Regions from separate parts of the Sporosarcina sp. P12(2017) genome, predicted to be linked through region 1. Evidence: riboswitches for the same ligand, from Rfam matches in the RefSeq annotation. Region 1 holds a riboswitch; each other region holds the start of a gene.

Region 1 (8,019 bases):
AGACCCTGAAAAAGTTGTCGGAATCGTACTTACAGAGAAAGGTGATATCCCTTCCCCGATCGTTCCTCCAGACGAAGAGACACAAGAGATCGCAAACAACTTGTTGAACTTCTTCCGTGACGAGATCAAATTGGGCCGTATGGATGAAACGCTAATGCCTCTTCAATCAGGTGTTGGTTCAGTTGCGAACGCAGTACTTGACGGTATGAGAACTTCCGAGTTTAAAGATATCGAAGTATATTCTGAAGTACTTCAAGACGCAATCTTCGACTTGATCGATGACGGCGTAGTGAAATTTGCTTCTGCTACTTCATTGACTCTATCTAAGAAACGTTTGGACAGCTTCAAAGACGATATCGCTAAATACCGCGATAAGCTTGTATTCCGTCCACAAGAAATCTCAAACCACCCGGAAGTAATCCGTCGTTTGGGTATCATTTCATTCAACACAGCGCTTGAGCTAGACATCTACGGAAACGTGAACTCTACACATGTTAGCGGTACACGTATGATGAACGGTATCGGTGGATCTGGTGACTTCGCTCGTAACGCACGCATCGCGATTTTCGTTACAAAGTCTTACGCAAAAGGCGGAGACGTGTCATCTATCGTACCTTTCTCTTCTCACGTGGACCACACAGAGCACGACGTAGACGTAATTGTTACGGAACAAGGCTACGCGGATCTTCGCGGCTTGGCTCCAAGACAAAAAGCGGAGTTGTTGATCGAGAACTGTGCTCACCCTGATTTCAAGGAAGAGCTTCGCGATTACTACAACAGAGCATGCGAACAAGTGGGCGGACAAACTCCACACATCTTGGAAGAGGCTCTATCTTGGCACGTGAATCTTGCGAAGAACAAGACTATGCACAAGGTTGCAGAAGCTCAGAAGTAATTTTATAGGAATGACATGACCAAGCGGACTTCGATCTGCTTGGTTTTTTTGTGTTTTTTTGTGTTTCTTGTGTTCCTTGCTTGGAGAGGCTGGGGTGTGTGGATGGCTATGTTGATTGAGGTGTTAGGTGGGTGCTTTCTGGCGGGGATTGAGCGGTTTTGTGGGGGGATTGAGCGGATGCCAGAGTTCATTGAGCGGTTAAATGGATGGTTAGAGCGCTTTTGGGGATTTATTGAGCGGTTGGGCAGATGTATGAGCGGTTAACGCGGAAGTATGAGCGCTTGGCCAGATGTCCGAGCGGCTCCCGTCCGAAGATTGATAGAGCTGATCGCCAGGATGGACATTGAGCGGTTAACTAGGAGGATTGAGCGCTTTTAGGGATTCATTGAGCGATTGTGAAGATGTATGAGCGGATAACGTGGAAGTATGAGCGCTTGGCCAGATGTCCGAGCGACTCCACTTAAACAAAACCACACATTAGTTGATCGTAAACGAAGAGCGTCGATCAACAGCCCCCCTTCCCACACATAAAAAAAAAGAGGAACCCATCATGGATTCCCCTCCCTTACTTATTACAAGTCATCAAAGCCATTCAAATCGCTAGTCTTCACATACTGACGGCTCGTTTGTTCGAAGAAGTCTGTCTTCGTGTCGTCGAAGTTATCGACGTAGGCGCGGATCCACTTCATTGGATTATCGGTGAATTCTGGATAGATTTCGCTCAGTCCGAGCATGCGCAACATTTTGTTCGCGCGATACTTGACGTAGCCTTCCATCTCATCCAGCTCCAGTCCATCGATTCCTGCTAATACATAGCGACTCCAAATGACTTCTTGCTCGACGGAGTGGCGGAATTGGTCATAGATCCATTCCGTGAACTCGTCTGTGTTGTACTCTGGGTTTTCAGCCAACGCTGCACGGAAGATGTCGCTGATTGCTTTACCATGCTGCAGTTCGTCGCGGTTGATGTATGAGATCATCGTGGATGTACCAACCATTTTCTGATGGCGCGCTAAGTTATAGAAAAATGCGAAGCCGCTGTAGAAGAATAAACCTTCTAATAATGTCGTGTACACCATTGCTTTTAGAACCGTTTCGATTGTTGGGTTTTCCGCAAACTCATTGTAAACGTCTACGATTCGTTCATTTCGCTTCATTAGTACTTCGTCTGTACGGCCCATTTCGAAGGCTTCCATTTGCTTGTCCAAGTTCGTGACAGATGAAAGTACGTATGCGTAGCTGTGATTATGTTCGCTTTCCTGGTCTGCAATTGTCGCCATAATTGACTTGACGGAAGGATCCGTTGTAAAGTCTGCGATTTTCATTGCGATGACCGTTTGTGGACCATCGAGTGTAGCCAGTAAGCCAATAATCTTTAGGAATGCGGATTGCTCTTCTTTTGTCAGGCTTGCGAATTGCTTGACGTCTTGTGTCATATCAACTTCATTCGCCGTCCAGAAAAGAGAACGGATTCGCTGACGCAATGTATAGAAATGAGGGTGCGCGATGTCGTTCCAATTCAGGATGCCGCTTGCTTCCCCACCGAAAATAGCTGTTGCCTTATTCGGGTTTGCAGGATTCAGTACTTTTACTCTTGTAAGTGTCGCCAATGTTCGAGCACTCCTTTCGTCCAATTCGTAACGCTTTGTTCTTGCATGCCGCGTGGGCTTTGCTCAATCTTCAATGGTTCAAAAGGGGAATGATAGAATTTCGCGAGCTTGTCTGCTGCCTTGCAAAATAGATCATCGCCGCCAAACTGTGTATCCCCTGTGCCAAAAACGTAGACGAGATCGGGTTTATAGCCGACGTCCGCCACGAAATCTTTGACTTCATCCGGCGTTGCCCCTTTTTCCCATGTGAATGAACCGATGCACAACGCGTCGTATTCTTTAACGTTCGGGATGACACCGATGCCGATACGATAAGTATCGACTTCGACGCCTTCACTTTGTAGACTTTCCGTAATCAATTCCGCTACTTCCTGCGTGTTGCCACTCCAGGATGCATAGGCGATTAAGAATGACACCACTCGCACTCCTCAATCTCAGCTGCGGTTGAACGCATATAGTACGTTGTTTTCATTCCTGACTTCCATGCCTGCAAGTGCAAGTCCAAAATAACGGATGCGCGGATGGAGTTTGGTACATAGATGTTGAATGAAATCGACTGATCGATGTGCTGCTGACGAGCGGCGTTTTGCTTAATAGACCAGCGCTGATCCACGATGTAAGCGGAACGACGGTAGATGTCATACGTGTTGTGGTTCAAATCCGGTGCGATGACCGGTAATTTATAGTCTTTCTTCTCTTCATGGTAGAACGGCTTGAACACTGGGTCGATTGACGCTGTGGAGCCTGCGATAACCGATGTCGAACTGTTCGGTGCGACTGCCATCAAGTAGCCGTTACGCATACCGTTCATTGCCACATCCATGCGCAGTTCACGCCATTTATTTGAATCGTATTCGCGTTGCTCGAAGTATTCGCCTGTTTGCCAGTCCGATCCATCAAATAATGGATACGCGCCTTTTTCTTTTGATAATTCCATCGAGGCTTTAATTGTTAAATACGCAATGTTTTCATATAGCTCGTCTGCGAAATCCACTGCTTCGTCCGATTCCCACTGAATGTTTTTCAATGCGAGTAAATGGTGCCAGCCGAATGTGCCGAGTCCAATTCCACGGTAGCGTGCATTTGTGCGTTGCGCTTGTACAACTGGGATTTGGTTCTGATCGATGACGTTGTCGAGCATACGTACTTGAATTTTGATTAAACGGTCTAGCGCGTCTGCTGTAACAGCTTTTCCAAGGTTAATCGATGACAGATTACATACAACGAAATCGCCTGGCTTCGTGCGTGTGACGACCATATCGTCTTCAAGCGTGACCGATTCATGTGTACTTGCTGACATATTTTGCAGTATTTCTGAACACAAATTACTAGAATAAATCATACCTTCATGTTTATTTGGATTCATACGATTTACTTCGTCGCGGTAGAACATGAATGGTGTTCCTGTCTCGAGCTGGCTACGTAGGATCCGTTTCATGATTTCAATCGCTGAAACCGTCTCTCTTGATAAATCTTCATTGCGGACACATTCTTCATACTTCTCGCGGAATGTTCCTTGGCCTTTTGTTTCATCATAGAAATCTTCCAATGAATAGCCCATTTTCGTGCGGACTTCATGTGGATCGAATAAATGCCAGTCTTCCCGGGACTCGACTTTCTCCATGAACAAGTCCGGCAAGCAAACGCCTGTGAAAATGTCATGTGCACGCAAACGGTCATCACCGTTATTGAGCTTGAGGTCGAGGAATGTGAAGATATCTCGATGCCATACGTCGAGATACACCGCGACGGCACCTTGACGTTGACCGAGTTGATCGACGCTGACTGCTGTGTTGTTCAGCTGTTTGATCCATGGAAGAACACCGCTTGATGCGCCTTCAAATCCACGAATCGATGCACCGCGAGAACGAACTTTCCCCATATAGACACCGATACCGCCACCGAATTTCGACAAGTTCGCGATATCCGTGTTGCTGTTATAGATCCCTTGTAATGAATCATCCACTGTATCGATAAAGCAACTCGATAGCTGACCGTGCATCTTGCCTGCGTTCGATAATGTAGGTGTCGCAACCGTCATGTACAAATTGCTCATTGCCCAGTACGCTTCGCCAACTTTATGAATGCGGTCTACTGTTTCGTCCTGCATTAACGTCATTGCAATGATCAACCAGCGCTCTTGCGGAAGCTCCACTGACTGTTTCTTAAAGTTTACCGTTACATAGCGGTCTACTAATGTTTTTAATCCAATATATGTGAATAATAGGTCACGAGAAGGATCGAGTAGCTTACCGATTTCCTGAAGCTCGTCCTGGCTGTATTTCTCTGTTAGAACGGGTGTATATAAACCCTCTTCCACCAAGCGTTCTACATTTTTCGCAAAATCGGTATAGACATCCGCTCCACGCAATGCTTTTTGATTTGCATAGACGTCGAATAAATAAATACGCGCCGCTACAAACGTCCAGTACGCATTTGCTTCATCAATACGGCTTAAAGACTCTAGCACCATCGCGTTCGTCCACTCAGTTGCCGAGCTCGCCGGGTGACGCTCCTGGAATTTCTCACTCGCTTCGATCAACGGCTCGATTTGCTTCTTGCCGAATTCCTCTTGTAAGTTTTCCATCAATAAATTAAGTCCCACAGATTCTTGAATAATAGCCATTATATCCGCTCCCTTTAGTGAATTAATTCGGTTATGTACTAAAAAAACTCCCAATAAAAATCGGGAGTCGTCGATTGACGCTTAGTAGATTGCGGAAAGTTTTAGGCAGACTGAAAAAAGACTGCTTTGTGCTTTCACTCTCCAACCCCGAAGAATGTTTTGCTGAGATGACTGGCAGGTCTACTGGCTGGCACATCGTTCTTCCATCTTTCCTTCCCGCCGTGGCAGTGGTTTTCATAAGATAGTCGTCCGTGCCCTCAGTTGCGGGGGCAGCTCCGTTAGTGGCGGATTCCCTTTTAAACTTCGTGGGTACCAATTCATCTAATTGCTGTTAAACACTATATATAGTGTGTTAATTCATATATAACCCTAACATGTTGTGTTCAAACATGCAAAACAAAAATCGAACCGAGGTCCAGAATCCTTCTTCTGAACTACGATCCGATTTTTTATATTCAATATTTTATAGTATATCAAACTTTTTACTTCTTGACTAAATTGTTTGTCTGAACGTTTTTAATTAGATAGTGAAATTAGTGAGGGGAAGGGATTTCCGCTTCAGCAGGGGGACGCTTTCCGGAGGGCGTGGCCTGAGCCAAGCGAACGGCGAAGGGTTCGCTTTGCCGTATTTCTGTGTACTTCGCAGAAATTAAGGCACCTGTCCAGGGTCTCAGACTCACGCTGATCCTCCCGGAGTGAACTGCTTCCGCTACAATCCTACTTTCTAACGTAGACCACCTAGAAAATTCACTGTATTTTTAGTACCAATTCAAAGTCTTAAGATCAAAACATAAAAAGCCCTAGATTATCTCTCAATATCACAAGCGATCTTCCGCTCTTTCAGCTGTTTCTTCCCAACATTCTGCGCCTTTTAGGTCAGGAATGCTGGCTGATTTGAAGACGGGGTTTCTGCCGGCTCTTCGTTGTTTAGTGAAGTCGTCAAGTACTTTGAAGGCGATTTTGCCGAGTAGTAGAATGACGATTAGGTTAATGATAGCCATTAGTCCCATGAAAAGGTCGGCCATGTCCCATACTACTTGTACTTTTGCGATGGCTCCGAAATATACCATAGCAAGTACAAGAACTTGGTAGATTCGTTTCCATACGACGTTAGCATTGATGAATTCAATATTCGTTTCGCCATAGTAATAGTTTCCGATGATGGAACTGAAGGCGAAGAACATGATCGCAACGGCGATGAAGTATGGTGCCCATGCGCCGACTTGTACGGCCATGGAGTTTTGTGTCAAGATGATCCCGTTTGTTTCACCTGATTGATACAAACCGCCGAGCAAAATAATGAATGCTGTGGCAGAACAGATAATGATTGTATCGAAAAACACACCTAGACTTTGTACCAATCCTTGTTTGGCCGGATGCGATACGTTCGCTGTAGCGGCTGCGTTTGGTACACTACCCATACCTGCTTCATTGGAGAAGAGACCGCGACGTACACCTTGCATCATCGCCATCCCAATTCCGCCACCCATGACTTCTTTAATTCCAAAAGCATGTTCGAAAATTAAGACAATCAAGCCTGGAACTTCCGCGATATTTATAATCACGATATATAATGCTACTAAAATATAGAAGGTTGCCATGACGGGTACGATGGTCTGTGTTACTTTGACAATACGTTTGACACCGCCGAAGACGATGATCCCTGTCACTAGTATTAAGCCAACTCCAACACCCCAGGTCGGAATGCCAAATACGTCAGTGAAGGATTGACTGATCGTGTTAGATTGTACTGCGTTAAATATGAATCCGAAAGACATCGTCAATAAAACCGCAAAGACCACTCCGAGTTTCCGCCAACCAAGCGCTTTTTGCATATAATACGCTGGCCCTCCACGGAATGTATCGCCGTCTTTCACTTTATACACTTGCGCCAATGTACTTTCGATGAACGCGGTCGCCATGCCGATAACAGCAATCACCCACATCCAGAATACCGCACCCGGACCACCGATTCCGATCGCAAGGGCTACCCCCGCTACGTTACCTGTTCCTACACGTGATGCGGCACTGATCGTGAATGCCTGAAACGGAGACACCCCGTCATTGCTATCTTTCTTCTCTACAATCAGACGGAACATCTCGCGAAATAAGCGTACTTGCACAAATTTCGTGCGAACCGTGAAATATAAACCTGTTGCCAATAAAAGTCCAATTAAAACATATGTCCAAATGAAATTATTCGCCGGCCCTACAAGCCAGTCGATCGCATCTTGAAACATCTGACCACCTCCTTGTGTATGCTATACCCTACTTGTCTAGTTACTATGCTTGGCATAAAAAACTATTTTCTACTTTGCATGACGGTTGACGCTTTATTCTCCAACAACACTGCTGCATATGCCATCAATTCAGCCAACGACATCTTCCCGTCATCTAATGAATGTAATTCGGAGAACCACCCGAGAAGCTCTTGACGCGCCGCTTCTTCAATAGCCCCCGAAATGACTATGACCGGAACCCCCTCTTCTTTTGCAAGCTTTGCAATCCCCATTAATGCCTTGCCTGCAAGCGTCTGCCGATCTGTCTTACCTTCACCCGTCACAATGAAATCTGCTGAAGATAGATGCTTTGCGAAATTCATCGCCTCGAGCACGACATCAATGCCACTTTCAAGACGCGCCCCACAGTAGGCAATTAATGCACCTGCACTTCCCCCAGCCGCACCTGCACCCCGTAACTCATGCAATCTCACGCCTGTCCGCTTTTCCGTCTCGTCTGCCAGATGACGTAACCCTTCATCCAAACGCAGAACCATTTCCGCATTCGCCCCTTTTTGCGGACCGAAAACAAACGACGCACCTTGCTCACCGACAAATGGATTGTCCACGTCGGACGCAATGCGAATGTCCGTCTCCAGCAAACGCTTA
Region 2 (8,019 bases), on a different contig from region 1:
TCATCGTCATGCCCTTCAGACGCTGAACATCCTGGATTTCGGTTAACCGCCTTTTCAATAACGGCACAAAACGGATGGACATCATAATGAGAAATGCGGTCCTCGGGAGGATTCTTGCGAAGATATATAATAATTTATTACCGTTCAAGACGATATTCAATGAAACGAATAGTAGAAGAATCATCAACAACGACATCGCCGTTACGACACCATAGAGCATCGCTTCTAACGTCACTTTTTTTCCAAAGAAATCAAACCATGCATGCGTCCCTCTTGAGTTAAGCAAGGGATTGATCACAATAATCAGCGCAGTCATAGTCACCATCAACGGCGCCCACTGCTTCATCGCATGCCCGCCGTCATGTGATAGATTGACCGCAATTAATGCAAGGCAACCCGCCAGCAAAAAGATCGGATGATTAAAAAACATCGCAAAAAAGCCAAGGCAAATATAATAAAAAAACATCACGAAAGGGTGAATTGCCTGAATTCCATCGCCCATAACCCTTCCCCTCTCCACTCTCTAAAAACATTCCACGTTAAAAACAGACAATCTTGCACCGCGCGGGTGCAAGATTGTGTGATCATTTTGTGTTCAAAAACTCTATTAACATTTTCATAGCATGTGCACGAGACGTAGAGTTACTCGGCATAAAGTTGCCATTCTCCCCTTTTGCCATCTTCAGATCATATAGCATGCTCATCGCTTTTACAGCTTCCATATTATATGAACGAATATCACGGAAAGGCGCCATTTTGTCGAACTTATACATTTCGCCATTCTTCACTTCATACGCACGGTATAACATGAGCGCCATCTGTGCACGCGTTACTTCTTGCGCAGGCATGAATTTGCCGTCTTTCCCCTTAACTAAACCATGATGGTATGCAGCTGCAATTTCTTCTTGTGTACTTGAAGCATACTTTTGTGTATCAGGGAATGGTGCTTTCTTGTCCGTTTTCAAATCCAATGCACGAACTAAAATAGATACCGCTTGTGCACGAGTCAGTGATTGATTCGGCTTGAACGTATTGTCTTTATAGCCGTTCGCGATTCCTTGCTCTACTGCTTGATTAATATAATCCTTTGCCCAGTGTGTATGAATATCCGTAAACTGTGGAGTCGGAGTCGGAGTCGGTTCTGGTTCTGGTTTTGGCTCTGGTTTTGGCTCTGGTTTCGGATCTGGATCAGGTGTTGGTTCAGGATCTGGCTTTGGCGCCGGAACAACAGGTATCTCTTTAAAGTTGTACAATACCCCTTTGCCTTTTGTGAATAAATCAAATGCTACCAAAGCTTGCAACGCTTGCTCCGTGGCCATTGCATTCGAGCGGCTATCTCCTGCTGTATGCTGGAAGCCACCATCAGCTGTTTGGAAACTCAAAAGGTGATCGATCAAGTTGATGCCGTTCTTCGTAAACATCGGTATACGCGGATCGATTTGATTTGCAGTCAGACCGATGATTACTTGTGACGTCGCTTCACTGGAAATACCGCCAACGAACGCTTCGTCGTATCCACCTGTTGGACCTTGTTCATTCGCGAGGAACTTCACTGCACGATCCATCGCTTTACGAACTTCCGGCTTATCTGTGTAAGGTGCAATGCCTATCAAAGCCATTGCGGTAATGTCATAGCTTGTCGAGCCTTCTTTACTCGTCGACAAGCTCCACGACCCGTCATCTTTCTGGTATTTCAATAACTCTGCAACTAGGCTCTCACGTGTCCATTTCGAGTTGCTTGGTACTTGGTAGCCTTTTGTATCGAGTGCAATCAACGCGAAAATGATGCCGTTATTACCTTGGTATGTCAGGCTATCAGCACCTGTCATATGCTTTTCACTATTTACAATTTTATCGATTAAGTTAAAGCCCTTGCCATCCGCATTCATTGGATCAATGCCGATTGCTGCGGCAGCCATTGTTAAACGTTGTACATCAGTAATCTTCATTCGACCTTTGCCGGATCTGCTAATCACCTGGTCTTGTAAATGTTCGTAGAATTCCTTTGTATAAGACGCAGGTACTTTCTTGCCCGCTTTCACAAGTCCGATTGCCTGCCACTCACTGTCGATCGATCCTGCAAGCATTTGCGCACTTGCCTCGTTAATGGCTGAAGTGACAAGCTTTGAGTAATCTTTAGTAGACGGCGTTTCCGGTGTTGGACCTGGTTTCACTACCGGAGGCTCCGGTGATGGATTCGGATTCGGAACTGGATTTGGTAACGGGTTCGGTTCAGGGTTAGCGATTGGTGCATACGTCACTTTCACTGTTTTTGTAACCGAATCGTTCTTCGCATCCGTTGCCTGTAAGACGATATTATTATCACCACTCTGCAATACCGCATTTACTGTGTTCCCTGTAACGACCGCTTGCTTGCCGTTTACAGTGACTGTCGGTTGAAGTGCTGTTCCGAAATAACTCGCTGCGTTTACTTGGAATGAAAGGGTAGACTTCGTAACTGTTGCTCCCGAAGTAACACCTGACACTGAAATTTTTGGCTCCAAGTCTTCACGGAAAGGAAACAGATCGGCGTTTAGATCCTTACCTAAGTCCGTCGTATATTTCCACTCCACTTTATCACCAGGGATGAGCTTGATGACGCCCGCTCCACGATTCGGGAAGATACCGTTGACGCTGTACATCCAACCGCTGCCTTGTCCGCGGTCGAATTCATATACATTATCTATCCCTTCTACGTAAGCTGTCGCGCCTTCACCGCCACTGTATTCCATTTGAATCCCTCTTGATTCAACATTCCGCTTGAGTACACTTAAAACTGTATCGCCTTCCTGTACTTCGACGGTAGACAACGGCATCGGAACTTCTGTATTGGAAATCGTGATGGAATGCTGTAGTGTCTGTGCTGCTTGATTTTCATAAATCGGAGTCGGTTGCTCTGCGAATGAAGGTGCAACCGGCATAAGGATAGCGGCACTCGCTAATGCGAATGCTGCCGTTATTTTCGTGAAATTTTTGATGATAGAAATAACGCATACCTCCTTATTTAATGATGAATAGTTTACGAGCTGCTTGTTTTAATGTTTTTCCTTCTATAGAAACTGGTTCAATCACAACTAAAGAATATAACTGACCTTTTATATAATTGGCTTCCGGTGTCACAGTAACTTTCAAACCGTTCGCTTTCACTGTGACCGGTACGCGCTTACCTGTAATATCTTCTACATAGATTTTATCCAAATTCGCTTTTGAGTCCTGTATTTCTTTGTTGAACGTGACTGTAAATGTATGAGTGGGTTCTACTACTTTGGCATCGAAATAACGATATGGACGATCATTATCTACTATGAATACTTTTTTCGTCCCTTCAGGAATCAACGTTTCTTTTTTAGTCCCTTGTTCTCCCGCTTGTACAATATAATATCCTTCAATTATTTCCGTGTTTTCAATAAAGACAGAAGACCATGCTTCATTTTTGTTTTTCTGCACATTTAGAAGGCTATTATTAACAATTCCTTGAAGAGTTGAATGACTTAAAACTTCAAGTTGCGTGACTATTTCCGAAAAATCATACAGTCGTCCTTCGCCTTTTGTAAATAAATCAAATGCGACAAGACCTTGAATCGCTTGTTCTGTAGCCATTCCGTCTGTCGAACCTGTCATAGTATGCTTGAAGCCTCCGTTTTCTGTTTGGAAGCTTAACAGGTGATCTATCAAGTTGATGCCGTTCTTTGTAAACTGTTCACCTTGTGGATCGATGTTATTTGCTGTCAAACCAATGATGACTTGCGAAGTGGCTTCACTAGAAATGCCACCTACGAATGTTTCATTAAATCCGCCAGTAGGACCTTGGCTTTCAGACAAGAAAGTAACTGCTTTCTCAACAGCTTTTTTGACAGCTGGTTGTTCATTGTAAGGAGCTAATCCAATAAGAGCCATTGCCGTCATATCGTAACTCGCAGCGCCTGTATTGCTTGTAGCTAAACTCCAAGCACCATCTGCTCTTTGATAGCTTAAAAGAGCCTCAACTATCTTTTCGCGATTCCATCGTGCATCTTTTGGAACTTCATAGTTTTTCGTATCCAGTGCAACTAACGCAAATATTAAACCATTCGTTCCTTGGCGAGTCATCGTATCTACGTTTCTTATATCTATACTGTTATAAATTTTATCGAGTAAATCGATACCATTGATATTCTTAGGATCTCTCCCTATCGCTGCCGCGGCTATCGTCAAACGTTCTGCATCTGTAATTTTTAGACGTTCCGAGTTCTCAACGATCTGTTGTTGGACATTTTGTTCAAATATGACTGCATAGTTGTCCGGTACAGCTACTCCTGCTTTTGCTAAACCGACTGCCGTCCACTCGCTCGATACAGATTTACTCAGTATATAATTTGTCACTTTCTCAATCGCTTCAGGTACGCTTGCTTGACTCGCAACTACTGTAATTTGTAGTGCATCTGCCGCTTTTCCTACAACTGTTTCTTCTGATGCAACTAGCGAGAAGTTTTCACGGTCTACTTTACCGTTTAATTGAATCGTTATTTGCTGATCCGTATTTTGAGTAACTGTAGAAATTGTCAAATTAGATTGTCCAACAGTCCAATTTGCCGGCTCTAGCGCTGCCGGTGTAAAAGTATCGCCAATTAGATTCACCGTAATTGCAGGATTTTCACTATGTTCTATAACCTGTGTAGTCGTAGAGATAGCAGCCCAACGGCCATAGAAAAATTTCACCACGTCAGTATCTTTTACTACATAAGCAGCAGCTCCAACAGAAGGTGCTTGTCCGTTTACTGTATAATTCCAGCCATCCCAACCACCTAATGTTCCTGCTTCTTCATTATTAATAGATGTTACGTACGCCCCGTAATCACTTTCTTGCACAGTATATTTTACGTTCTGGCTAGTAAGTGCCTTCTTCAACGCATCTAACGCATTTTGCCCTTCTGTAACTTGAATCGCTTCTTTTAAAATTACTCCCGATAAACCTTCTACTTCCACATCCACCATGTAGTTAGCGGCTTGCGTGCTTATTTTACTTTGCTGTACATCCGAATTCGCTAAAGCAACTGAACTGGTCGTCGGCAACAGCATCGTTACTGCTAGTAAAACACTTGCGATGATCGATACATAACGCTTAAACAAATGACTTCCCCCTTGTACTAGTTTGATAAATTGAACGTAAAAAAGCCCTTGCCTCCAGAAAGAGACAAGGGCACTATGTATAGACGGACTCCTGTAATAACTTAATTATTTATCCAATACAATATGCATACCTCTTCCTGGGAGGCGTAACGCATGTTATTTTGGCAAGTCTCCTGACTTATGGATCATCACATCTTCAACCTTCCCAGTATTTCACCAGTGGTATTCTGAAGATATTACCCATTTACAGTGGCCGGACCGTACAGGATTTTCACCTGTTTCCTTTTTCATCTTTACAGTAATGTAAAGAACCAAAATATTCTATTCAATTTTACCATAGTATACCACATTGCCATTCGCTAATTTTGATTATTTCAAAAGAACAGTAGAAAAGACTGACGAAAGGAATCTTCCATCAGTCTTTTAATGAATACTATTTATTACACTAGGTGCTTTTATAAGTGAGTGGAGGTTTACAGCTCCTGATAATCTCGCTGATAGACTCCGCCGTCTTTCACTTCTGCATGATAAAGTGCTTTCAATGCAAAGCTTTTCTCTAGCTCATGTTCTTTCATAATCTCTTTCAATCGTCTGTTTAACTCTGGGCTATGCTTTACGAGCTGAAGCATCTTAGGTTGTGAATACTGCATGAAAATCCCCTCCTCATTTCATTTGTTTCTATAGTATAACATGGCTACGGTTCTTGTTGTATGAAAGCAAATTGTTCTTCTGGCTGGAAATCAACCCTAACTTTCATGTATACTATCACAAGAGCAGGCTGATGATTCTGTGCAAGTACATGAATTGCACTACAGTACCTACTTACATATCGGACGAGAATGAATTTTTCTCGTCTTTTTTATTTTCACTTGTGATGACATTGTAAACAAACTGTCATATACTTAGCGTTTACACGAACGACTAGATGGGTATTGTCAAGTGTATGTGTGCAATTTTATTCTACAATCTTGATTAGTTACTTCGATTGTTTCACAAACTACATTTTAAAAAGGAGTGCCTATGAAAAAAGTTTCATCAACATTTTATATTACATTAGTAGCTGTCATATTGGCAGTCGGTTATGGTGTAATCGCTCCCGAACACTTTGAGGCGATCACGCTCAATATAAGGAATCTGATTTCGGATTCATTCGGCTGGTATTATTTACTGACAGTTTCTATGCTATTCTTCATTTCAGTCTATTTGATATTCAGTCCGCTCGGCAGGATTCGATTGGGGAAAGACAGTGACAGACCACAGTTTTCCATATTTTCTTGGCTTGCCATGCTATTTTCTGCGGGTATGGGAATTGGGCTCGTGTTCTATGGAGCTGCGGAACCTCTTTCGCATTATGCGGTAAGTTCAGCTACTGCGCCTATTGAAACGAAAGAAGCGTATAAAGAAGCGATGCGTTCAACATTTTTCCATTGGGGCTTCCACGCATGGGCTATATATGGTATGACCGCTTTAGCGCTAGCATACTTCCAGTTCCGCAAAGGTCAACCTGGTTTAATTTCCGCTACACTTCGTCCGATTTTCGGTGATCGCGTAGAAGGCAAACTTGGAACTGTAATCGATGTCTTTGCAGTTTTTGCTACTGTTTTTGGCGTCGCCACATCACTCGGATTTGGAGCAGTCCAAATTAACGCTGGTTTGAATTACTTATTTGGTGTTCCGATCGGTTTCTGGTCTCAGTTTATTATCATTGCGATCGTTACTGTATTATTCCTACTATCCGCTTGGAGCGGTCTCGGAAAAGGGATTCGTATTTTATCGAATACAAATATGGTATTAGCTCTTACACTGTTGGTCTTTATCATTGCACTCGGTCCAACATTGCTGATTTTCAATATGTTCACTGATTCTATCGGTGGATATTTAGAAAACCTCATTCGTATGAGTTTCCGCACAGCACCACTTACGCCTGAAAACCGTTCATGGTTGAATGACTGGACACTATTCTACTGGTCTTGGTGGATAGCTTGGTCACCATTCGTTGGAATGTTCATTGCCCGCGTTTCAAAAGGAAGAACGATTCGCGAATTCATGATCGGCGTGCTCGTTGTACCGACTGTATTGAGTATGATTTGGTTCTCAGCGTTTGGTACGACAGCTATTGAAACACAAAAAGCAGGTATTATCGATTTAGCATCTACGGCAACAGAATTGACGATTTTTGAGATGTTTAGTGGATTACCTTGGTCATTCGTCATTTCAATTGTCGCGGTTTTGCTGATTACTTCATTCTTCATTACATCAGCGGATTCGGCTACATTCGTACTTGGTATGCAGTCATCATATGGCTCATTGACTCCACCTAATAACTTGAAGGTCGTCTGGGGTGTCATTCAGTCCGCCATCGCGATTATTCTATTGTATGTTGGTGGTTTGGACGCACTTCAAAATGTTATCATCATAGCCGCCTTACCTTTCTCCATCATACTGATCATGATGGTCACTTCGCTATTCAAATCTTTGAAGGAAGAGCGAAGAAAAATTAAACGAAAATAAAAAATGAACACTGCGCACATGCGTAGTGTTCATTTTTTTGTATTAGTTTGCGGCTTTTTCGATTGCTTGTTTCAAATCTGCGATAATATCGTCTACTGACTCCAACCCCACAGACAAGCGGATTAGCTCTTCGCTGACACCTGAGTTTTTTAAATCTTCCACAGACAACTGCTGATGAGTAGTAGATGCCGGATGAATGATTAATGACTTTGCATCTCCCACATTCGCTACGTGAGACCAAATTTCTACATTATCGATTACTTGTCTTCCTGCATCGCGTCCACCTTTGATACCAAATACAATAATTGAGCCATAACCATTTTTCAAATGTTTATTTGCTAATTCCGCTGTTGGATGATCTTCTAGACCCGTATACGTTACCCACTCTACTGCCGGATG
Region 3 (8,019 bases), on a different contig from region 1:
CAGCAAACCATCAAAATCATGCGGCTACAGGAATGGGGCTGTACTTAGCAAAACAAGTAGCAGAATCTCTCTTGATTACGATTAAAGTAGAGTCAACAGTAGGAAAAGGTACGCGGTTCTCTTTGATCTTTACAAAAGAAAACGAAATGATACGTATAGCGCGTATGTAAAAGCATGTGACAGTATCGTCACATGCTTTTTCTAATTGTCATATCAAAGACAGGAGAAAAATTTGTACATTGATTATGATAGAATACACAAGGAGTGATGGACATGGTAATTTTACAAGCAACGAAAATCTATAAAATATATGGCAATAAATTCAATAAACAGGAAGTATTACGCGCGTTGGACCTTGAAGTACAAAAGGGTGAATTCGTCAGCATCATGGGGGCATCGGGATCGGGGAAAACAACTCTACTGAACGTCCTTTCATCCATTGATCGCGTTAGCCAGGGAACGATCAGCATAGAAGGGCAGAACCTCAACGATATGAAAGAAAAGCAAATGGCGGAATTCCGAAAACGTCATTTGGGCTTCATCTTTCAGGACTATAACTTACTCGATACGTTAACAGTAAAAGAAAACATACTGCTTCCACTATCGGTGCAGAAAGTATCAAGAAAACTAGCCAATGAAAAATTCCTTGCAGTGGCGGAGGAATTGGGTATTTCCGAAATCGCTACTAAATATCCAAATGAAATTTCAGGTGGTCAAAAGCAAAGAACGTCTGCCGCACGAGCATTTATCCATGATCCAAGCATCATTTTTGCGGATGAACCAACAGGCGCTCTTGACTCAAAAGCAGCATCCGATTTGTTGAACAAACTAAGTGATCTCAATATGAAGAGAAATGCTTCTATCGTCATGGTTACTCATGATCCTCTCGCCGCAAGTTTTAGTGAGCGCGTAGTGTTCATCAAAGACGGACAAATCTACACGCAACTGAATAAAGGAGACCAAACGCGTAACGAATTTTTTAATGACATCATCAAAACGCAAGGTGTGTTGGGTGGTGTGCAACATGACGCTTAATCAGCTGATTTTCCGCAATATCAAGAAAAACCTTAAACATTATTATGTGTATATCTTTGCTTTGGTTTTTAGCGTGGGCTTGTACTTTTCATTTGTAACGCTGCAATTTGATCCAGCATTGGACGATGCAACAGGAGGAGTGAAAGGTGCTGCAGCTATTAAAACAGGTTCAGTTTTTCTAATTGTTATCGTGTCTGTATTCTTGCTATATGCTAACAATCTATTTATTAAACGACGCAGTAAGGAGATTGGATTATTCCAATTGATCGGGATGACGAAAGTAACCGTTTTCCGTATTTTAAGTGTAGAGAATTTCGTGTTATATATCGGCTCTCTCGTTATAGGGATACTCTTAGGATTTTCGATGTCACGATTACTCATGCTCATTCTATTTAAGGTCACTGGTGTAACGGATGTTGCAACTTTACGTTTCTCTTCAGCAGCATTACTTCAAACGCTGATCGTATTTGCAGTAATCTTTGTATTGATTTTGATCATGAATGCGCTATTCATTAAACGACAAAGTATATTATCTTTGTTCCGTGTAACAACCGTAACGCAACAGCGGGTCAAAAAGATGACAGTATTTCAGGCGGTTGTCGGTGTGTTCGGTATTCTACTCATTGTATTCGGCTATTATTTATCATCCCGATTATTTAGTAGTGTGTTCCTAGGCGATCAGCTATTTCTGGTGATGATCATCATACTAGCTTCTGTCGTCATGGGAACGTATTTGTTCTATAAAGGCTCCGTTAGCTTTATCTTTAACCTGATTCGTAAACGTAAAGGAGGATATCTGAACGTTAACGACGTGCTGTCTCTCTCTTCAATTATGTTTCGAATGAAATCGAATTCTCTTCTATTAATGATTATTACATCCGTATCTGCGCTATCCATCGCATTACTCTCGTTAAGTTATATTTCGTATTACTCAGTAGAGAAGTCAGTAGAGCGAACTATTCCGGCCGACTTTACTATTCCTGATACTACGCGTGCAATGGAATTTACACAGGCACTTGAAAGTAAAGGCATCGCCTATACAGAGACAGCTATTGATCTATTGTCTACACCTGTTGGTTTATCAAGAGTTCTATCTATTCCGGGTGGGGATAGTCAAGATGTGAGTTATACCGATACAGAAATGATCGTCATTAGTGATGAAGCATTGCCAGAGTTAGACGTAGCAGAAAAGGAAGTGCTCTTCGTCAACTCTGATAATTTAACGGAAAACTTCATGAAATTCAAAGAAGATCAGCAAGTCGTTTTCCAAGGCAAAGAGCATGAGTATGATCTAACACTGAAAGGGACAGAAAGGGTAGTTGTTTTGCCCATACGTGTAACCTATGGTTTTGTAGTGGCGGTAGTGGATGATCAAGTGTTCCAGCAGATGAATGTAGATATAGATCCTTCCGTAGAATCCGAATTTACGGAATATCATGGAGTGGATATCGAGAATGAGAATGATCTAGAAAAAGCGAATGATATATTTAATGTGTTGGGAATAAACGACTGGGCAGGACATGAATCGAAGTTTGAGGAAAGAACGAAACAAATGCAAGGTGCTGGCATGATCATGTTCATCGTGGGATTCCTCGGCCTCGCTTTCCTTGTCACTTCTGGCTGCATCTTATACTTTAAACAAATGGACGAAAGTGAAGATGAAAAATCGAACTATACCATTCTTCGTAAACTGGGCTATACACAAACAGATTTGCTAAAAGGGGTTCAACGAAAGCAGCTATTTAATTTCGGTATTCCGTTAGTCGTTGGTCTCTTCCACAGCTATTTCGCGGTGAAATCTGGCTGGTTCTTATTCGGTACTGAAATGCTGGCGCCCACGATTATTGTGATGTTCATCTATACGGCACTATATTCTATATTTGGCTTACTTTCCGTATTGAATTACAAGCGTGTGATTAAAGATTCTTTATAACATAGTAACGCCCCTGACACATTAAGGTCAGGGGTGTTTTATTGCGATCTAGTTACTACCTACTAATTCAGCAACTACGATTTGATATGCTGTATCTAAATTAGCTAGTTGTTTACTTTTTTCTGCAGAGTCATTTGAAGTGTCTTCAGCAATTTGTTTCTTCACATTTTCCACTAGTATAGGAAGGGGGGTAGAGTGAGTGCTCACTCTATCCGACATCAATGTGTCCTTTAATAAGTTTGTAAAGTCATCGATTGTTTGATTGGGCATAATTCATTCTCCTCATCGTGTTTGTATGGGTTCGTTGACATAAAAAAACATCCGTCCGGTAAATACCTGGAAGGATGTTAAGTGGGAAGCCATGACGAATTAAACGGTTCGGCAGGAAATACACATATGTTGGATCGATAGAAACTATTTCGAAGCCACCTAATGAATGTCCTGATTCCGTTTTTTCGTACGTCGGCTTGTGTGTGATTTTTCATAAGCCGCACTTGACACCTCCTATCCGCGTAGGGTATTGGTGTGTACTGATCTAGGCAGGTCTCCTGGCTCGTCTTCAACGTATAATTCACCTTCCCATTTCCCTTGCGGTGAAACAGTGGTAACGAATTATACTCCAACTCACAGTTGCGGGACAGCATCGGTTTTTCACCGATTTCCCTTTTAAGCGTTTAAGAAAAAATAAACGCACCTATCTCTAACACGATATTCAGTTGCTCTTTCAGTATAGCACTCTTATTGATGAAAGGAACAAAAATAGTGCAACATTCTTTACTACAACACGTACTCACACTAATTCTATGGAACGCGCTGCTTAGAACAATGATTTATGTTTCCGTACTGTTCTATAGACCAATGCTTAGCCGATTAACGAATGTCGAGTAGCGTTCCTTTGATATAAATACACGCCAATAAATACGACAAGCTCAGAAGCGGGAATGGATAACCAAATACCATTCAATCCGAATATGCGTGGCAAGATCATCAAGAAAATCAACATGACGATGATTTCACGTGAAGCGGTAATCCAAGTGGCCATCCGTACATTGCCGACAGATTGATAATAAGTCATCATGACAAAGTTCGTACCTGTGAACAAATAGGCAATAAAGAATAGATTAATTCCGGTAGTAGCCAATTCTCTGACGGCTTGCGGGAAGTCTCCGAAAATCGATACGATAGGACCTGCTGCGAACTGTCCGACGAGGAAGAACACAGCACCCGCGATGACGACTGTGAGAGTGGCCTTTTTAACGGTTTCCTTCATCCTTATCCGGTTACCAGAGCCTTGATAATAACTGATCAGCGGCTGAATCGCACCACCCATCCCGAGGAATAGCATAAGCATGACACTGTGCACATAGTTCAAAATAGAGAATGCCGCAACACCTTCTGTACCGGCCATCCGTTCGAACGCAATATTATGTGTAATGGTAAAAAAGGAGATTCCCAACTCGGAAAGGAAGCTCGGGAATCCGATGAAAAGAATGGCTATGAACAGCTTTTTATTGAACTGTAAGCGAATCAATTTTAAGTTATTGTTTTTCTTAAAGAAGTGGGCGAGCAGTACTAACATGCCCATAAAGGAAGCGATAATTGTAGCGGTTGCAGCACCGGCAACACCGTAATCAAGAATAAATAAGAACACATAATTCAAAATGATGTTAATGACTGACGTCACAATTAGCCCTGCCATTGAGAGGTTCGGTGCTCCGTCGTTACGTACGAAAATACTAAATGTGTTTTCTACAGTAAAGATAAAGCCAAATAGTAAAATCACAAATAAGTATTGCGATACATAAGGGAATGTAGTGGTATTCGCACCAAGTGCGTATGCTAGCGAATCCCTAAAAATAAAGGCGGTTAAGCCTAATATAATGGTTAATAAGAAAATGGAAATGATTGCATGTGTGAAAATCGAACGAGCTTTAAGCACATCTTTAGCACCCATTGCCATCGAATATTTTGTGGCGGCACCTATACCAATCCATAAGGAAATAGCAAAAAAGATGGTATAAACGGGAGCCGAAATTCCGACTCCCGCCAATGCTTCTGCACCCAATCGATTACCGACCATGATACCATCCGCCACAATATTGATTGCCATCAGCAACATACCGACAGTTGACGGTATTAAATAACGTAAAAAGATACGTCCTACTGGCTCAGTATCCAATTTATTAAACTTGGGTGAAGAAGAACTCATTGCACAGGACTCCTTTGAAGATCAAGTTCCATGATGAGACAAGGGAATTCACCTACATCATCAATTTTACCATTTAACTTAAAACCGAATTTTTCATATAAATGCTGTGCGGCTTTATTACTTGGATAAATACTTAAATATATCTTGTTGCATTGATACTTTTCTTCCATTCTCGTAAGTAGAAGTTTAAGAAATCTACTAGCATAACCTTTACCTTGGTGATGCTGATCTATCATAAAGCGATCAAGCCATACGTTGCCATCTGCTTCACGTCCGTGCATAGCATAGCCGACTAATTCCTTTCCATCATATAATCCAATGGACTTCCATTCTGGTTCGAATTGAGATTGTGCTAGTGAAAATGAATTGCTTTCAATAAAGTTCTTTTGGTTTTCGTGTACGGATAAATAGGCAACATCCTGCCAATTTTCATTCGTTACCTCACATGCGTGGAGGCTCATAATTCCATCTCGCTTTCATTTTTTTGTAAAACAGTAAAACTTCTTTTGTTTTATTAGTTTATTTAGTCGTCACTTTTCTTAATAAATCCGAACAACAGGATATCAACAATGGAATCCAATGCTTCGGTTACCGTCATACGATTTTCATAGAAAAACTTTCGATCAAGTGTAGAGTTGGTCGCATCTATAATCAACTTCATAAGTAACTCTACGTTTTGATCTGCAATGATCCCCTCATGAATTCCTTGTTCAATTAATTCACGAAGTTCATCCCATTCATGAAGTGCAGCGTGTACTCGCTCCCATTGTTGGGGATGTGTTTTTCTCATTTGATCAAGTATTTGCCAGTTATAAAAGTCATTGTATTTCGGTATGACCGTAATGACTTTCTTAATCTTATCGACAAGATGTAGTTCATCGTCTTTCATAATGATATCGGTTTTTTCGTCGAACTCCTGTAATGTCGAGTCGATCATCGCATCTAAAATTTCCGTTTTCGAAGAAAAGTGTTCGTATAATGTCCGTTTGCTGATACCTAGTCTTTTGGCTAGATCATCCATCGTAAACTTCATACTTTTTTCATGAACTTCTTCGAGGAAAGCTTTCATAATACGTGCTTTCATTTATCGTACCCCTATCCTTATATACCGAATGAAAACTAAAAAAACATATACAGTTTTCATCGTTCTTATCTAGTATAAGTACTTTTAATATAAAAAGCAAAGACCGCTACTTAAAAACAATATTATTTAATTATATAGGCTTATAAACTCCTTATACAGGGTAGTTTTACTGTACACGTACGAGAGAGGGTGGGGGTTGTATGGGAGAAAGGAAATTGGTTGTAGCCGTTGCGGGTGCTAGTGGATATATAGGCAATAATCTATTGAAAAAGCTAAAAGGAAAAGCAAAAGTTATTGGTCTGTCGCGAAATGGAAATCGGCGGGAGAATACGGAAGACGTTGAGTGGCGGTCTTGTGATCTATTTTCTATGAAAGATGCTGAGAAGAGCTTGGCTGGTGCGGACATTGCGGTATACCTCGTACATTCTATGCTAAAATCAGCGAAATTATCTCAAGGTGCTTTTGAAGATATGGATGTCATTTTAGCGGATAACTTTGCGCAGGCAGCTAAAAAACAAGGAATTAAACAAATTGTCTATTTGGGCGGGATTAGCCCCGATGAAGATGAAAAAGATTTATCACGCCATTTGAAAAGCCGTTTAGAAGTAGAAAGGATTTTACGCTCATATAACGTTCCTGTTACCGCATTACGTGCATGGCTAATTGTCGGTTCAAAAGGTTCTTCTTTCCCGGTTTTATCGAAGCTAGTTAGAAGACTTCCAGTAATGATTTTACCTAAATGGACACGCTCCAATACACAGCCTGTAGCACTGGAGGCGGAATTGAAAGAAAAAGAAGTGTCAAAGAAGAAGCCGATAATCGGGCCGCTTAAGCAAGATGTTCGTTCAGTGCAGAGAATTGAATTACCTCATAGCTGGACTGCGGATGAAACTGCACGTTATTACGTAAAATGGCTTTCTACGTTCTTGAATCCTTGGGTGAAAACCGACGTAGACGACCAGTTAAATTGCCGAATCGGTTTCCTCGGAAATCGGACATTGCTCGAGTTAAGTTATTCTGCAGATCGTAGTACAAAAGATCGCTCACTTTACTATATAACGGGCGGTTTATTGATGGATCCTGATTCCAATGAACGCGGCAGAATGGAGTTCCGAAAGATTCCAGGATCGAATGAAGTAATCATTGCGATTCATGACTATTTACCATCTATACCATTGTTTGTCTATTACGTCACACAAGCCAATATGCACGCGTTTGTCATGTCTTGTTTCCGCCATCATATGTACAAGTTGAGTACTATTGAGCGTGATCGATTAGGCAATGTTGTTTCTAATGTGCGATAAAGAAAAGCTCGGATTGGCAGTGTTACACTGCCGATCCGAGCTTTTCTTTATCGTCTGGGATGGATGAGCCTTGCTATATACATTCAGATGGTTCTTACGTAAGTCTTCGACGGTAAGAGGTTTATGCAACAACCCCGTAAATTTATGAAATATACCAATTTTTATATACTGCGTAAACTATGGAAAGCGTAGAACAAAAGCAACGGCGTCTTTCGGACTGCCTGGCTCGTTATGCGTTTAATGTTTCCTGCTTGGCTTCTGCAAGCTGGCCGCCTTCTTTTAAATACCTCTCTACGCCTTCAGCTGCACGATATGCCAACGCGCCGATGGTTGAAGTGGGGTGATGTCCTCCGAATTGAGGGAATGCTGAACCGCCCACTACGAATAAGTTATCCATTTCCCACATTTGAAGGTAGTTATTCACTGCGGATGTTTCAGGGTCGGCCCCCATAAT
Region 4 (8,019 bases), on a different contig from region 1:
TGTTTAAAATTCATCCTAAGAAAAGCCCCTCTTATGAAGCCCTCGCGTATTTTCAATTAAAAAAGAGTTGATTGCACACTACGCAATCAACTCCTTACTATGAACTTAACTTCATACATTTAATTCCTAATTTAACTAGTTTACACATAGAATTTTCAACTCAGGCCAAACATCATCTTGTAACCGCGAATTGCTTTATAAGCCACTTGATTATTCAGTAAATTTTTACATAGTATGATATGAATTTTTTCTTTCGTCAGAATGGTATTTATTTTGTTTTTCTAGTATACTAGAATTTCATGACTCTTGAGAGATGTACTCAAGGTGATTTTGTATTTCTACATAAATTTACAATATATTAGTACAAATTGCAGTAAGAGACTGAAGCAGTTAGGACGTGTTACTCGTGTCAACAGAACTTTTTATTACAACGGACTTTCAACGCCGATGGGTCAATGAATTGACTGAGGCAGGTCCGTTTTTCAGCGGCTTTTCAGAACGATCTGATGAGCTTTCAAAATTCCCACAAGAGAATATAGAAAAACTCATAAAAATGGGTTATACGACGTTAACCTTACCTAAAGAGTTCGGAGGTGAGGGGATCACAGTGACGGACATGGTGCTCTTACAGGAGACCATCGCTCGTTTTGACAGTGCTACCGCTCTTGCTATCGGCTGGCATCAGGGAGTCATTGGCGAACTGTATGAGAATCGTAAATGGACGGAAGAACAATTAGCACAGTTTAGTGAAGCGGTTCAACAAGGCGCACTTGTTAATCGTTCCGTTACTGAAGCTCAAACTGGCAGCCCTACGCGTGGCGGTCGACCACAAACGACTGCTGTTCGCACTGAGAGTGGCTGGATGATTTCAGGTGAAAAGACGTTTACGACTATGGCGCCTGCCCTTACCCATATACTTGTATCTGTTTGGATTGAAGAAAAGCAGAAAACAGGCTTTTTCTTGTTGCCAAGTGACGCAAACGGTCTCTCCATTAGAGATACTTGGCATATGATTTCAATGCGCGGTACCGAAAGTCAGACGCTTGTACTGGATCAAGTGATAGCAACGGATGATCAGTTAGTAGAAGTGAATGAAGCACCTCGCGGCAACAATCAAAACGGCTGGCTTCTTCATATTCCCGCATGTTACATGGGAATTGCCCAAGCCGCACGTGATTATGCGGTACACTTTGCAGCAACTTATCAGCCAAACAGCCTCAATGAACCCATCGCTTCCCTTTTCAGTATCCAAACACAAATTGGGAAGATGGATTTAGAACTGATTAAGGCACGCCATTTACTTTATGATATCGCGAGAATTTACGATGATCCTGCTCGTCGAGTTCATTTACAAAATGAACTGGGGGTAGCGAAGTCGATTGTAACGAATAGCGCGATCGAAATTGTTAACTTAGCGATGCGTATTGTAGGTGCGAAAAGCTTGGAAATGTCCAATCCTCTTCAGCGATATTATCGCGATGTACGAGCTGGTCTTCACAACCCACCGATGGATGACATGACGATTACAAAGCTCGCACAAGCAGCAATTAGTGGACAACAATGATTAAACGTCTACTCGTGAGCGGTTATAAAGCCCATGAATTAGGAATTTTCAATGAAGATCATCAAGGTATTCCTATTATTAAAAAAGCGTTAACAGATCAATTGCTAGCTCTTCTAGACCAAGGACTCGAATGGGTTATCGTCAGTGGACAACTTGGAGTGGAAACGTGGATTATTGAATGTGTGTGGGATTTGCAAGAAGACTACCCCAACTTACAATACGCGGTCATTACGCCATTTCTTGATCAACAATCAAAATGGAATGAAATAAAACAAGAAACATATGAACAAATCCTATCACTCGCAGATTATTCAGTGAGTCTGACAAACAAACCGTATGAAGCACCTTGGCAATTTGTAGAGAAGAATAAGTTTCTACTTCGAAATTCAGATGCTTTGTTACTGGTATATGATGAAGAAAATGAAGGTTCACCGAAGTTCCTTAAGAAAATGGCAGTACAACTAGCTGAAACTACTAACTATGAAGTATTATCAATTACTGCCGATGATTTACAACTCATTGCAGAAGATTTGCAGCGGGAACAATGGGAATAACAAAAAGCGAAATGCCATCAAAACAGGCATTTCGCTTTTTTCTATTTGATTACTTTCAAAACTTGCTTAAATTCATCTGTCCCTGCCTCACCAAGCAACTCATACAAAGCTGTTTCTACACATGTACCTGAGACTCCAAGATGTTTCATCTTTTGTAAGCCGATCATTTTATTAGCTTCTGTTCTAGATGTGACTGCATCCACTACCACTTCTACTTCATAGCCTTGTTTCACAAGATCAGCCGCTGTCATATACACGCAAATATGCGTTTCAATTCCTGCAATTAATACTTGCTTCCTACCCAACTCCTTCAACTGTTTAACAAATTCTTCATTGCCCATTGCACTAAATGTCATTTTGGCAATCGGTTGTTGTTTTTCAAGCAAGTTCGATAACGATTCGGTAGTCGGCCCTAGACCATCAGGATATTGTTCGAGCCATAGTATAGGAATATCCAATACTTGTAATCCTCTGATCAGTTTTTCCAAGTTATCATGTAATTCCTTACTTTCATTAACGATTTGCGCGAGCTTTCCTTGTACATCGACTAATACGAAAACTGTTTGATTTGTTTGCAACATGCTTTATTCATCCCCTTTTCATCATTGTCGCTAGTATAGCATGTTGACAGACTTATTTGAAAAATACGCATCTCTGATTAATTTAGTAAAAAACCGTCTCTCTTCCGTTAGCGAAAGAGAGACGGTTTGGAATGGTTATTAGTTTTGTACTGTCGCTTTTTGTTTTGCTTTTGCTTTCGCTTCAATACGACGAGCATGCAAGATCGGCTCTGTATATCCACTTGGCTGTTCTGCCCCTTTAAATATCAGGTCAGACGCTGCTTGGAACGCGATGGAATCATCATAGTTCGGTGCCATCGGCTGATACAACTCATCATCCGCGTTCTGCTGATCCACTACTTTTGCCATACGCTCCAAAGTTTCTTGTACTTGCTCTTTCGTACAAACCCCATGACGTAACCAGTTTGCAATGTGCTGACTCGAAATACGTAACGTTGCACGGTCTTCCATTAATCCGACATCATTGATATCAGGAACTGTTGAACACCCTACTCCTTGGTCAATCCAGCGAACTACATAGCCCAGGATACCTTGTGCGTTGTTATCTAGTTCAGATTGTACTTCTTCGGCAGACCAATCCGCTTTAGGTGCCAATGGAATGTCAAGGATACCATCGCGGTAATCGATCGAACTGTCAATTCCGGCTTGTACATCTTTAACATTTACTTCATGGTAGTGCAATGCATGCAAAATTGCAGCTGTTGGTGATGGAACCCACGCAGTGCTAGCTCCAGCTTTTGGATGAGCAATTTTCTGTTCAAGCATTGCAGCCATTAAGTCAGGCATTGCCCACATTCCTTTTCCAATTTGTGCGTGTCCTGGTAGACCCGCTCCAATTCCTACTGCTACGTTTGCAGATTCATATGAAGATAGCCATTTAGACGTCTTCATATCCGCTTTGCGAATAACTGGACCTGCTTCCATAGATGTATGGATTTCGTCACCTGTACGGTCAAGGAATCCAGTGTTTATAAATGCAATACGCTCTTTCACTTCATTGATTGCCGATTTCAGATTCAGTGACATTCTACGCTCTTCGTCCATAACTCCGATTTTAATTGTGTTGCGCTCAACACCTAGTAGATCTTCAATACGATCAAATAGTTTATTCGCAAATGCCGCCTCAGCTGGACTATGCATTTTCGGCTTTACAATGTAAATGGAATTGTGGAGGGAGTTTTTAAACTCTGTGTTTTCTTTAAAGTTATGTGTAGCAATCAGCGATGTAAGAACACCGTCCAAGATCCCTTCAGGTACCTCATTGCCATTTTCGTCTAGGATTGCATTATTAGTCATTAAATGACCTACGTTACGTACGAACATCAATGAACGACCACGCAGAGTCAACTCCTTGCCATCTCCGCCTGTATACGTACGATCTGGATTCAATTTTCTTGTAACTGTGTTACTACCGCGCTTGAATGTTGATTCCAAGTCGCCCTTCATTAGACCAAGCCAGTTACGGTATACACCAACTTTATCTTCAGCATCTACTGCAGCAATAGAGTCTTCACAGTCCATCAACGTAGAGAGTGCCGCTTCAAGTACAAGATCTTTCACACCTGCTTTATCACTTTTACCGATTGGATTATTCTTATCGATAGCGATTTCAATATGCAATCCATTATTCACTAACAATACAGCAGTCGGTGCGTCTTCAGAGTCGTTATATCCGACGAACTTGGACTCATCTTTCAATGGAGTCGTGATACCACTTTCAAGCGTTACTTGAAGTTTACCTTCTACAATTTTATAAGCTGTTACTTCTGCATGAGAACCTTCAGCTAAAGGCGCTGCTTGATCTAACAATTTTTTCGCAAAATCGATTACTTTCTGTCCACGAATCGGGTTGTATTGAACGCCAGCTTCAGCACCCGCCTCATTACTAATTACATCCGATCCATAAAGTGCGTCGTATAGACTCCCCCATCTTGCATTCGCTGCATTTAATGCATAACGAGCATTATCGATTGGAACAACCAATTGTGAACCTGCTTGGTTTGCGACTTCATTGTCAACGTTTGCTGTTGTCACTTTGAAATCTTCAGGAACTGGCTCTAAGTAGCCAATTTCTTCTAGAAATTCTTTATATTTAGCGAAATCAATTTCGCTTTTATTATTTTGATGCCATTCGCTAATGGTCTTTTGCAATTCATCACGTTTTTCTAATAGCGCTTTGTTTTCAGGAGTAAGTTCATGAATGAGCGAATCAAAATTTGTCCAAAATTGATCACTTTGGACTTCTAAGTCCGGAAGAACTTCTTCGTTTACGAAGTTATATAGTTCTGTTGCGACTTGCAATTTACCTACTTTTTCATAGTTTGTCATGGATAAAAGCCACCCCTTAATGTTTTTTGCGCTATTCTGTTGTATAACATATAGCGATGAACACCTATCATCATCCATTATTCAGCAACACCCCATAGCCTGTCGATCATAAATCGACACATAACAGACGAATGACTTCTTCACTTGAAGACGTGTTAGTACATATCATACCTAAAGTCTAGTTGACTTTCAACTGAATTGTGTAAATTTTCACATCACGGTTAATTACGTCTGAGTCTAGCTATTGACATCAGTTATATAACAGTAGAGGTAATATACTGTTTCATCATTTCACTACGCCATTTGTTCTTTAGGTACCCGCCACTAAATTCAGATAGCAAGTTGACACACTATTTTGCATGTGATAGTTTTAGAGACAATCATCTGAATTGAATAGTTTGAAAAGTAGGTGGAATGAAAATACTTTCATTTCTTAAAAGGGAATCCTTTTCTTGGAGCGGTCCCGCCACTGTGAAGACGCCCATGCGTCCAGCCAGACACCTGCCTATTTTTCATGACGCTTAATCCTACGATGAATAGGGAAGTGTTAGACAGAAGCAGTCTATAAACGCATGCTATTTTTAGCATGTTATTTTATATGTACTCGTTTTTCTAACATCTCCCCTAGAGATGTTTTTTTATTATAAAAAATCAAGGGGGAATTTATCCATGGTAAAAAGTAGTATAGCGGGCTATCCGGTCATAGGTGAAAATCGTGAGTGGAAACGCGCACTTGAGGCATTTTGGTCAAAGAAGATTTCAGAAGATGAACTTCTTCAAACAACGAAAGAGATTCGCTTGGCGAACTTAAAAAAACAGCAAGATGCCGGAATTGATTTCATTGCTGTAGGCGACTTCACATTGTATGATCGTGTACTTGATACGTCTGCAATGTTCGGAATCATTCCTTCACGCTATAACTGGAAAGGCGGACAAGTTTCCACATCCACATACTTTTCGATGGCTCGCGGTAATGATGAGGCAGTCGCTTCAGAAATGACAAAATGGTTCAATACGAACTATCACTATATCGTGCCTGAATACGAAGGTCAGCGTTTTGAACTAACTGAAAATAAACCGCTAGCTGCTTATCGTGAAGCAAAGAAAGAACTAGGTATTGAAGGTAAACCCGTTCTACTTGGCCCCTATACATTATTGAAATTATCTAAAGGGTTTGAGGATAATGATGTACCATCTATCATCCTGCAATTGATCCCACTTTATCAAAGAGTACTCCAGGAATTACAGGATGAAGGAGTACAATGGGTTCAAATCGATGAGCCAATTTTATGTACATCAATCAGCTCAGATGAAATGAAAACTGTTACAGAAATTTATTCACAACTGACAAATAATCTAAGCGGACTGAATATTCTTCTACAGACATACTTTGATTCAGTTGAACATTATACAGAAACGATTGCGTTACCTGTTGCAGCGATCGGACTCGATTTCGTCCACGGACGCGAGAAAAACTTAGATAACCTGAAGCAACATGGCTTCCCAAAAGACAAAGTACTTGCGGCAGGGATTGTAGATGGACGCAACGTATGGCGTTCTAATTTACAAAAAAAGCTTACATTGACTGAAACAATCCAACAGCAAGTTTCACCTGATAAATTATGGATTCAACCTTCATGTAGCTTGCTCCACTCACCTGTCACGACTCGCTCGGAACAGAAACTAGATCAAACCATCTTGAACGCATTAGCATTTGCTGATGAGAAGATGGAAGAAATCAAAGCTATTCAAACAGCTCTACAATATGGAAAAGAAAAATTCACTAAAGTATTTGAAGACAGTGAAGCAGCATTGACTGCATTTAATGCCCTTCCTGCTCGCAATAATAAAGAAGTACGCGAAGCGACTTCCGGAAGTCTACTTTCTGACAGTAAGCGAAACCTTCCATTTGCAGAACGTAAAGTGAAGCAACAGGAAAAATTCCAATTGCCACTACTTCCCACTACAACAATCGGTAGTTTCCCACAAACGCCAGAAGTACGGGCTACACGGAATAAATGGAGAAAAGGTGAAATTACGAATCAGCAATACAAAGATTTCGTTAATGCCGAAATCAAAGAATGGATCGATATCCAAGAGGACTTAGGACTTGATGTATTGGTGCATGGTGAGTTTGAACGTACGGATATGGTGGAATATTTCGGAGAAAAGCTTGACGGATTTGTCTTTACTGAAAAAGCATGGGTACAATCCTACGGTTCACGTTGTGTTAAGCCTCCAATCATCTTCGGAGACGTTGCGTTCACTAAACCCATGACTGTGGAAGAATCCGTTTATGCGAAATCCCTTACAGATCATGAAGTAAAAGGAATGCTCACGGGTCCTGTCACTATTTTAAACTGGTCATTCGTTCGTGACGACTTGTCGAGAGAAGAAGTGACAAACCAAATTGCACTCGCTTTGCGTAAGGAAATTGAAGCGCTTGAAGCAGCCGGCATTCATATGATCCAAGTTGACGAGCCAGCACTTCGAGAAGGTCTTCCATTAAAGAAAGCTGAGTGGAAACACTATCTGGATTGGGCTGTTAATGCTTTCCGCGTATCCACAGCATCAGTCGAAGATACGACGCAAATTCATACACATATGTGCTATTGTGATTTCAATGACTTTATCGAAGCGATCAGCGCACTGGATGCAGACGTCATCTCTATTGAAACTTCACGTAGTCACGGCGACTTGGTCGAGGCTTTCAATGAGTATCATTATGACAAAGGAATCGGTCTAGGTGTCTATGACATCCATAGCCCACGCGTCCCTGCAGTCGAAGAGATGACAGAGATTATCAACAAAGGTCTTGAAGTGCTAGAGCCTAACCAGTTCTGGATCAACCCGGATTGTGGTTTGAAGACAAGAAAGCGTGAAGAAACAGTTGCAGCATTGAAGAATATGGTAATTGCCACTGTACAGGCACGAGAAAAGTTAGGCGTAGTAGCGGCAAAATAACGAATTTAGTACTGTCTAAGAAACCAAT

What was found. Region 1 has a riboswitch for cobalamin ahead of CSV80_RS06940 (ribonucleoside-diphosphate reductase subunit alpha). Riboswitches for the same ligand answer to the same signal wherever they lie in the genome.
Region 2: it holds a riboswitch for cobalamin, as region 1 does, so the genes downstream of both, CSV80_RS08290 (DUF4430 domain-containing protein) here and CSV80_RS06940 (ribonucleoside-diphosphate reductase subunit alpha) in region 1, are expected to answer to the same signal.
Region 3: it holds a riboswitch for cobalamin, as region 1 does, so the genes downstream of both, CSV80_RS10485 (hypothetical protein) here and CSV80_RS06940 (ribonucleoside-diphosphate reductase subunit alpha) in region 1, are expected to answer to the same signal.
Region 4: it holds a riboswitch for cobalamin, as region 1 does, so the genes downstream of both, metE (5-methyltetrahydropteroyltriglutamate--homocysteine S-methyltransferase) here and CSV80_RS06940 (ribonucleoside-diphosphate reductase subunit alpha) in region 1, are expected to answer to the same signal.

The regions. Positions count from the first base shown of each region.
Region 1 is NZ_PDYL01000007.1:10,641-18,659, reverse strand. Features, by position in the region: gene CSV80_RS06955 (succinyl-CoA:acetate CoA-transferase ScpC) at 1-895, shown strand, start outside; gene CSV80_RS06950 (ribonucleotide-diphosphate reductase subunit beta) at 1,468-2,505, opposite strand; gene CSV80_RS06945 (flavodoxin) at 2,484-2,921, opposite strand; gene CSV80_RS06940 (ribonucleoside-diphosphate reductase subunit alpha) at 2,909-5,131, opposite strand; cobalamin riboswitch at 5,288-5,464, opposite strand; gene CSV80_RS06935 (alanine/glycine:cation symporter family protein) at 5,950-7,371, opposite strand; gene CSV80_RS06930 (glycerate kinase) at 7,434-8,019, opposite strand, start outside.
Region 2 is NZ_PDYL01000008.1:102,777-110,795, reverse strand. Features, by position in the region: gene CSV80_RS08300 (energy-coupling factor transporter transmembrane component T) at 1-502, opposite strand, end outside; gene CSV80_RS08295 (S-layer homology domain-containing protein) at 585-2,921, opposite strand; gene CSV80_RS08290 (DUF4430 domain-containing protein) at 3,001-5,109, opposite strand; cobalamin riboswitch at 5,256-5,440, opposite strand; gene CSV80_RS17635 (hypothetical protein) at 5,583-5,759, opposite strand; gene CSV80_RS08280 (glycine betaine uptake BCCT transporter) at 6,130-7,620, shown strand; gene CSV80_RS08275 (O-acetylhomoserine aminocarboxypropyltransferase/cysteine synthase family protein) at 7,663-8,019, opposite strand, start outside.
Region 3 is NZ_PDYL01000011.1:71,819-79,837, forward strand. Features, by position in the region: gene CSV80_RS10470 (sensor histidine kinase) at 1-170, shown strand, start outside; gene CSV80_RS10475 (ABC transporter ATP-binding protein) at 274-1,035, shown strand; gene CSV80_RS10480 (ABC transporter permease) at 1,025-2,968, shown strand; gene CSV80_RS10485 (hypothetical protein) at 3,017-3,238, opposite strand; cobalamin riboswitch at 3,490-3,681, opposite strand; gene CSV80_RS10490 (MATE family efflux transporter) at 3,831-5,177, opposite strand; gene CSV80_RS10495 (GNAT family N-acetyltransferase) at 5,174-5,638, opposite strand; gene CSV80_RS10500 (TetR/AcrR family transcriptional regulator) at 5,701-6,261, opposite strand; gene CSV80_RS10505 (NAD(P)H-binding protein) at 6,462-7,565, shown strand; gene CSV80_RS10510 (GMC family oxidoreductase) at 7,795-8,019, opposite strand, start outside.
Region 4 is NZ_PDYL01000022.1:31,251-39,269, reverse strand. Features, by position in the region: gene thpR (RNA 2',3'-cyclic phosphodiesterase) at 1-71, shown strand, start outside; gene CSV80_RS15500 (acyl-CoA dehydrogenase family protein) at 407-1,564, shown strand; gene CSV80_RS15495 (SLOG family protein) at 1,561-2,118, shown strand; gene CSV80_RS15490 (hydrolase) at 2,160-2,699, opposite strand; gene CSV80_RS15485 (malate synthase G) at 2,838-5,027, opposite strand; cobalamin riboswitch at 5,418-5,550, shown strand; gene metE (5-methyltetrahydropteroyltriglutamate--homocysteine S-methyltransferase) at 5,697-7,991, shown strand.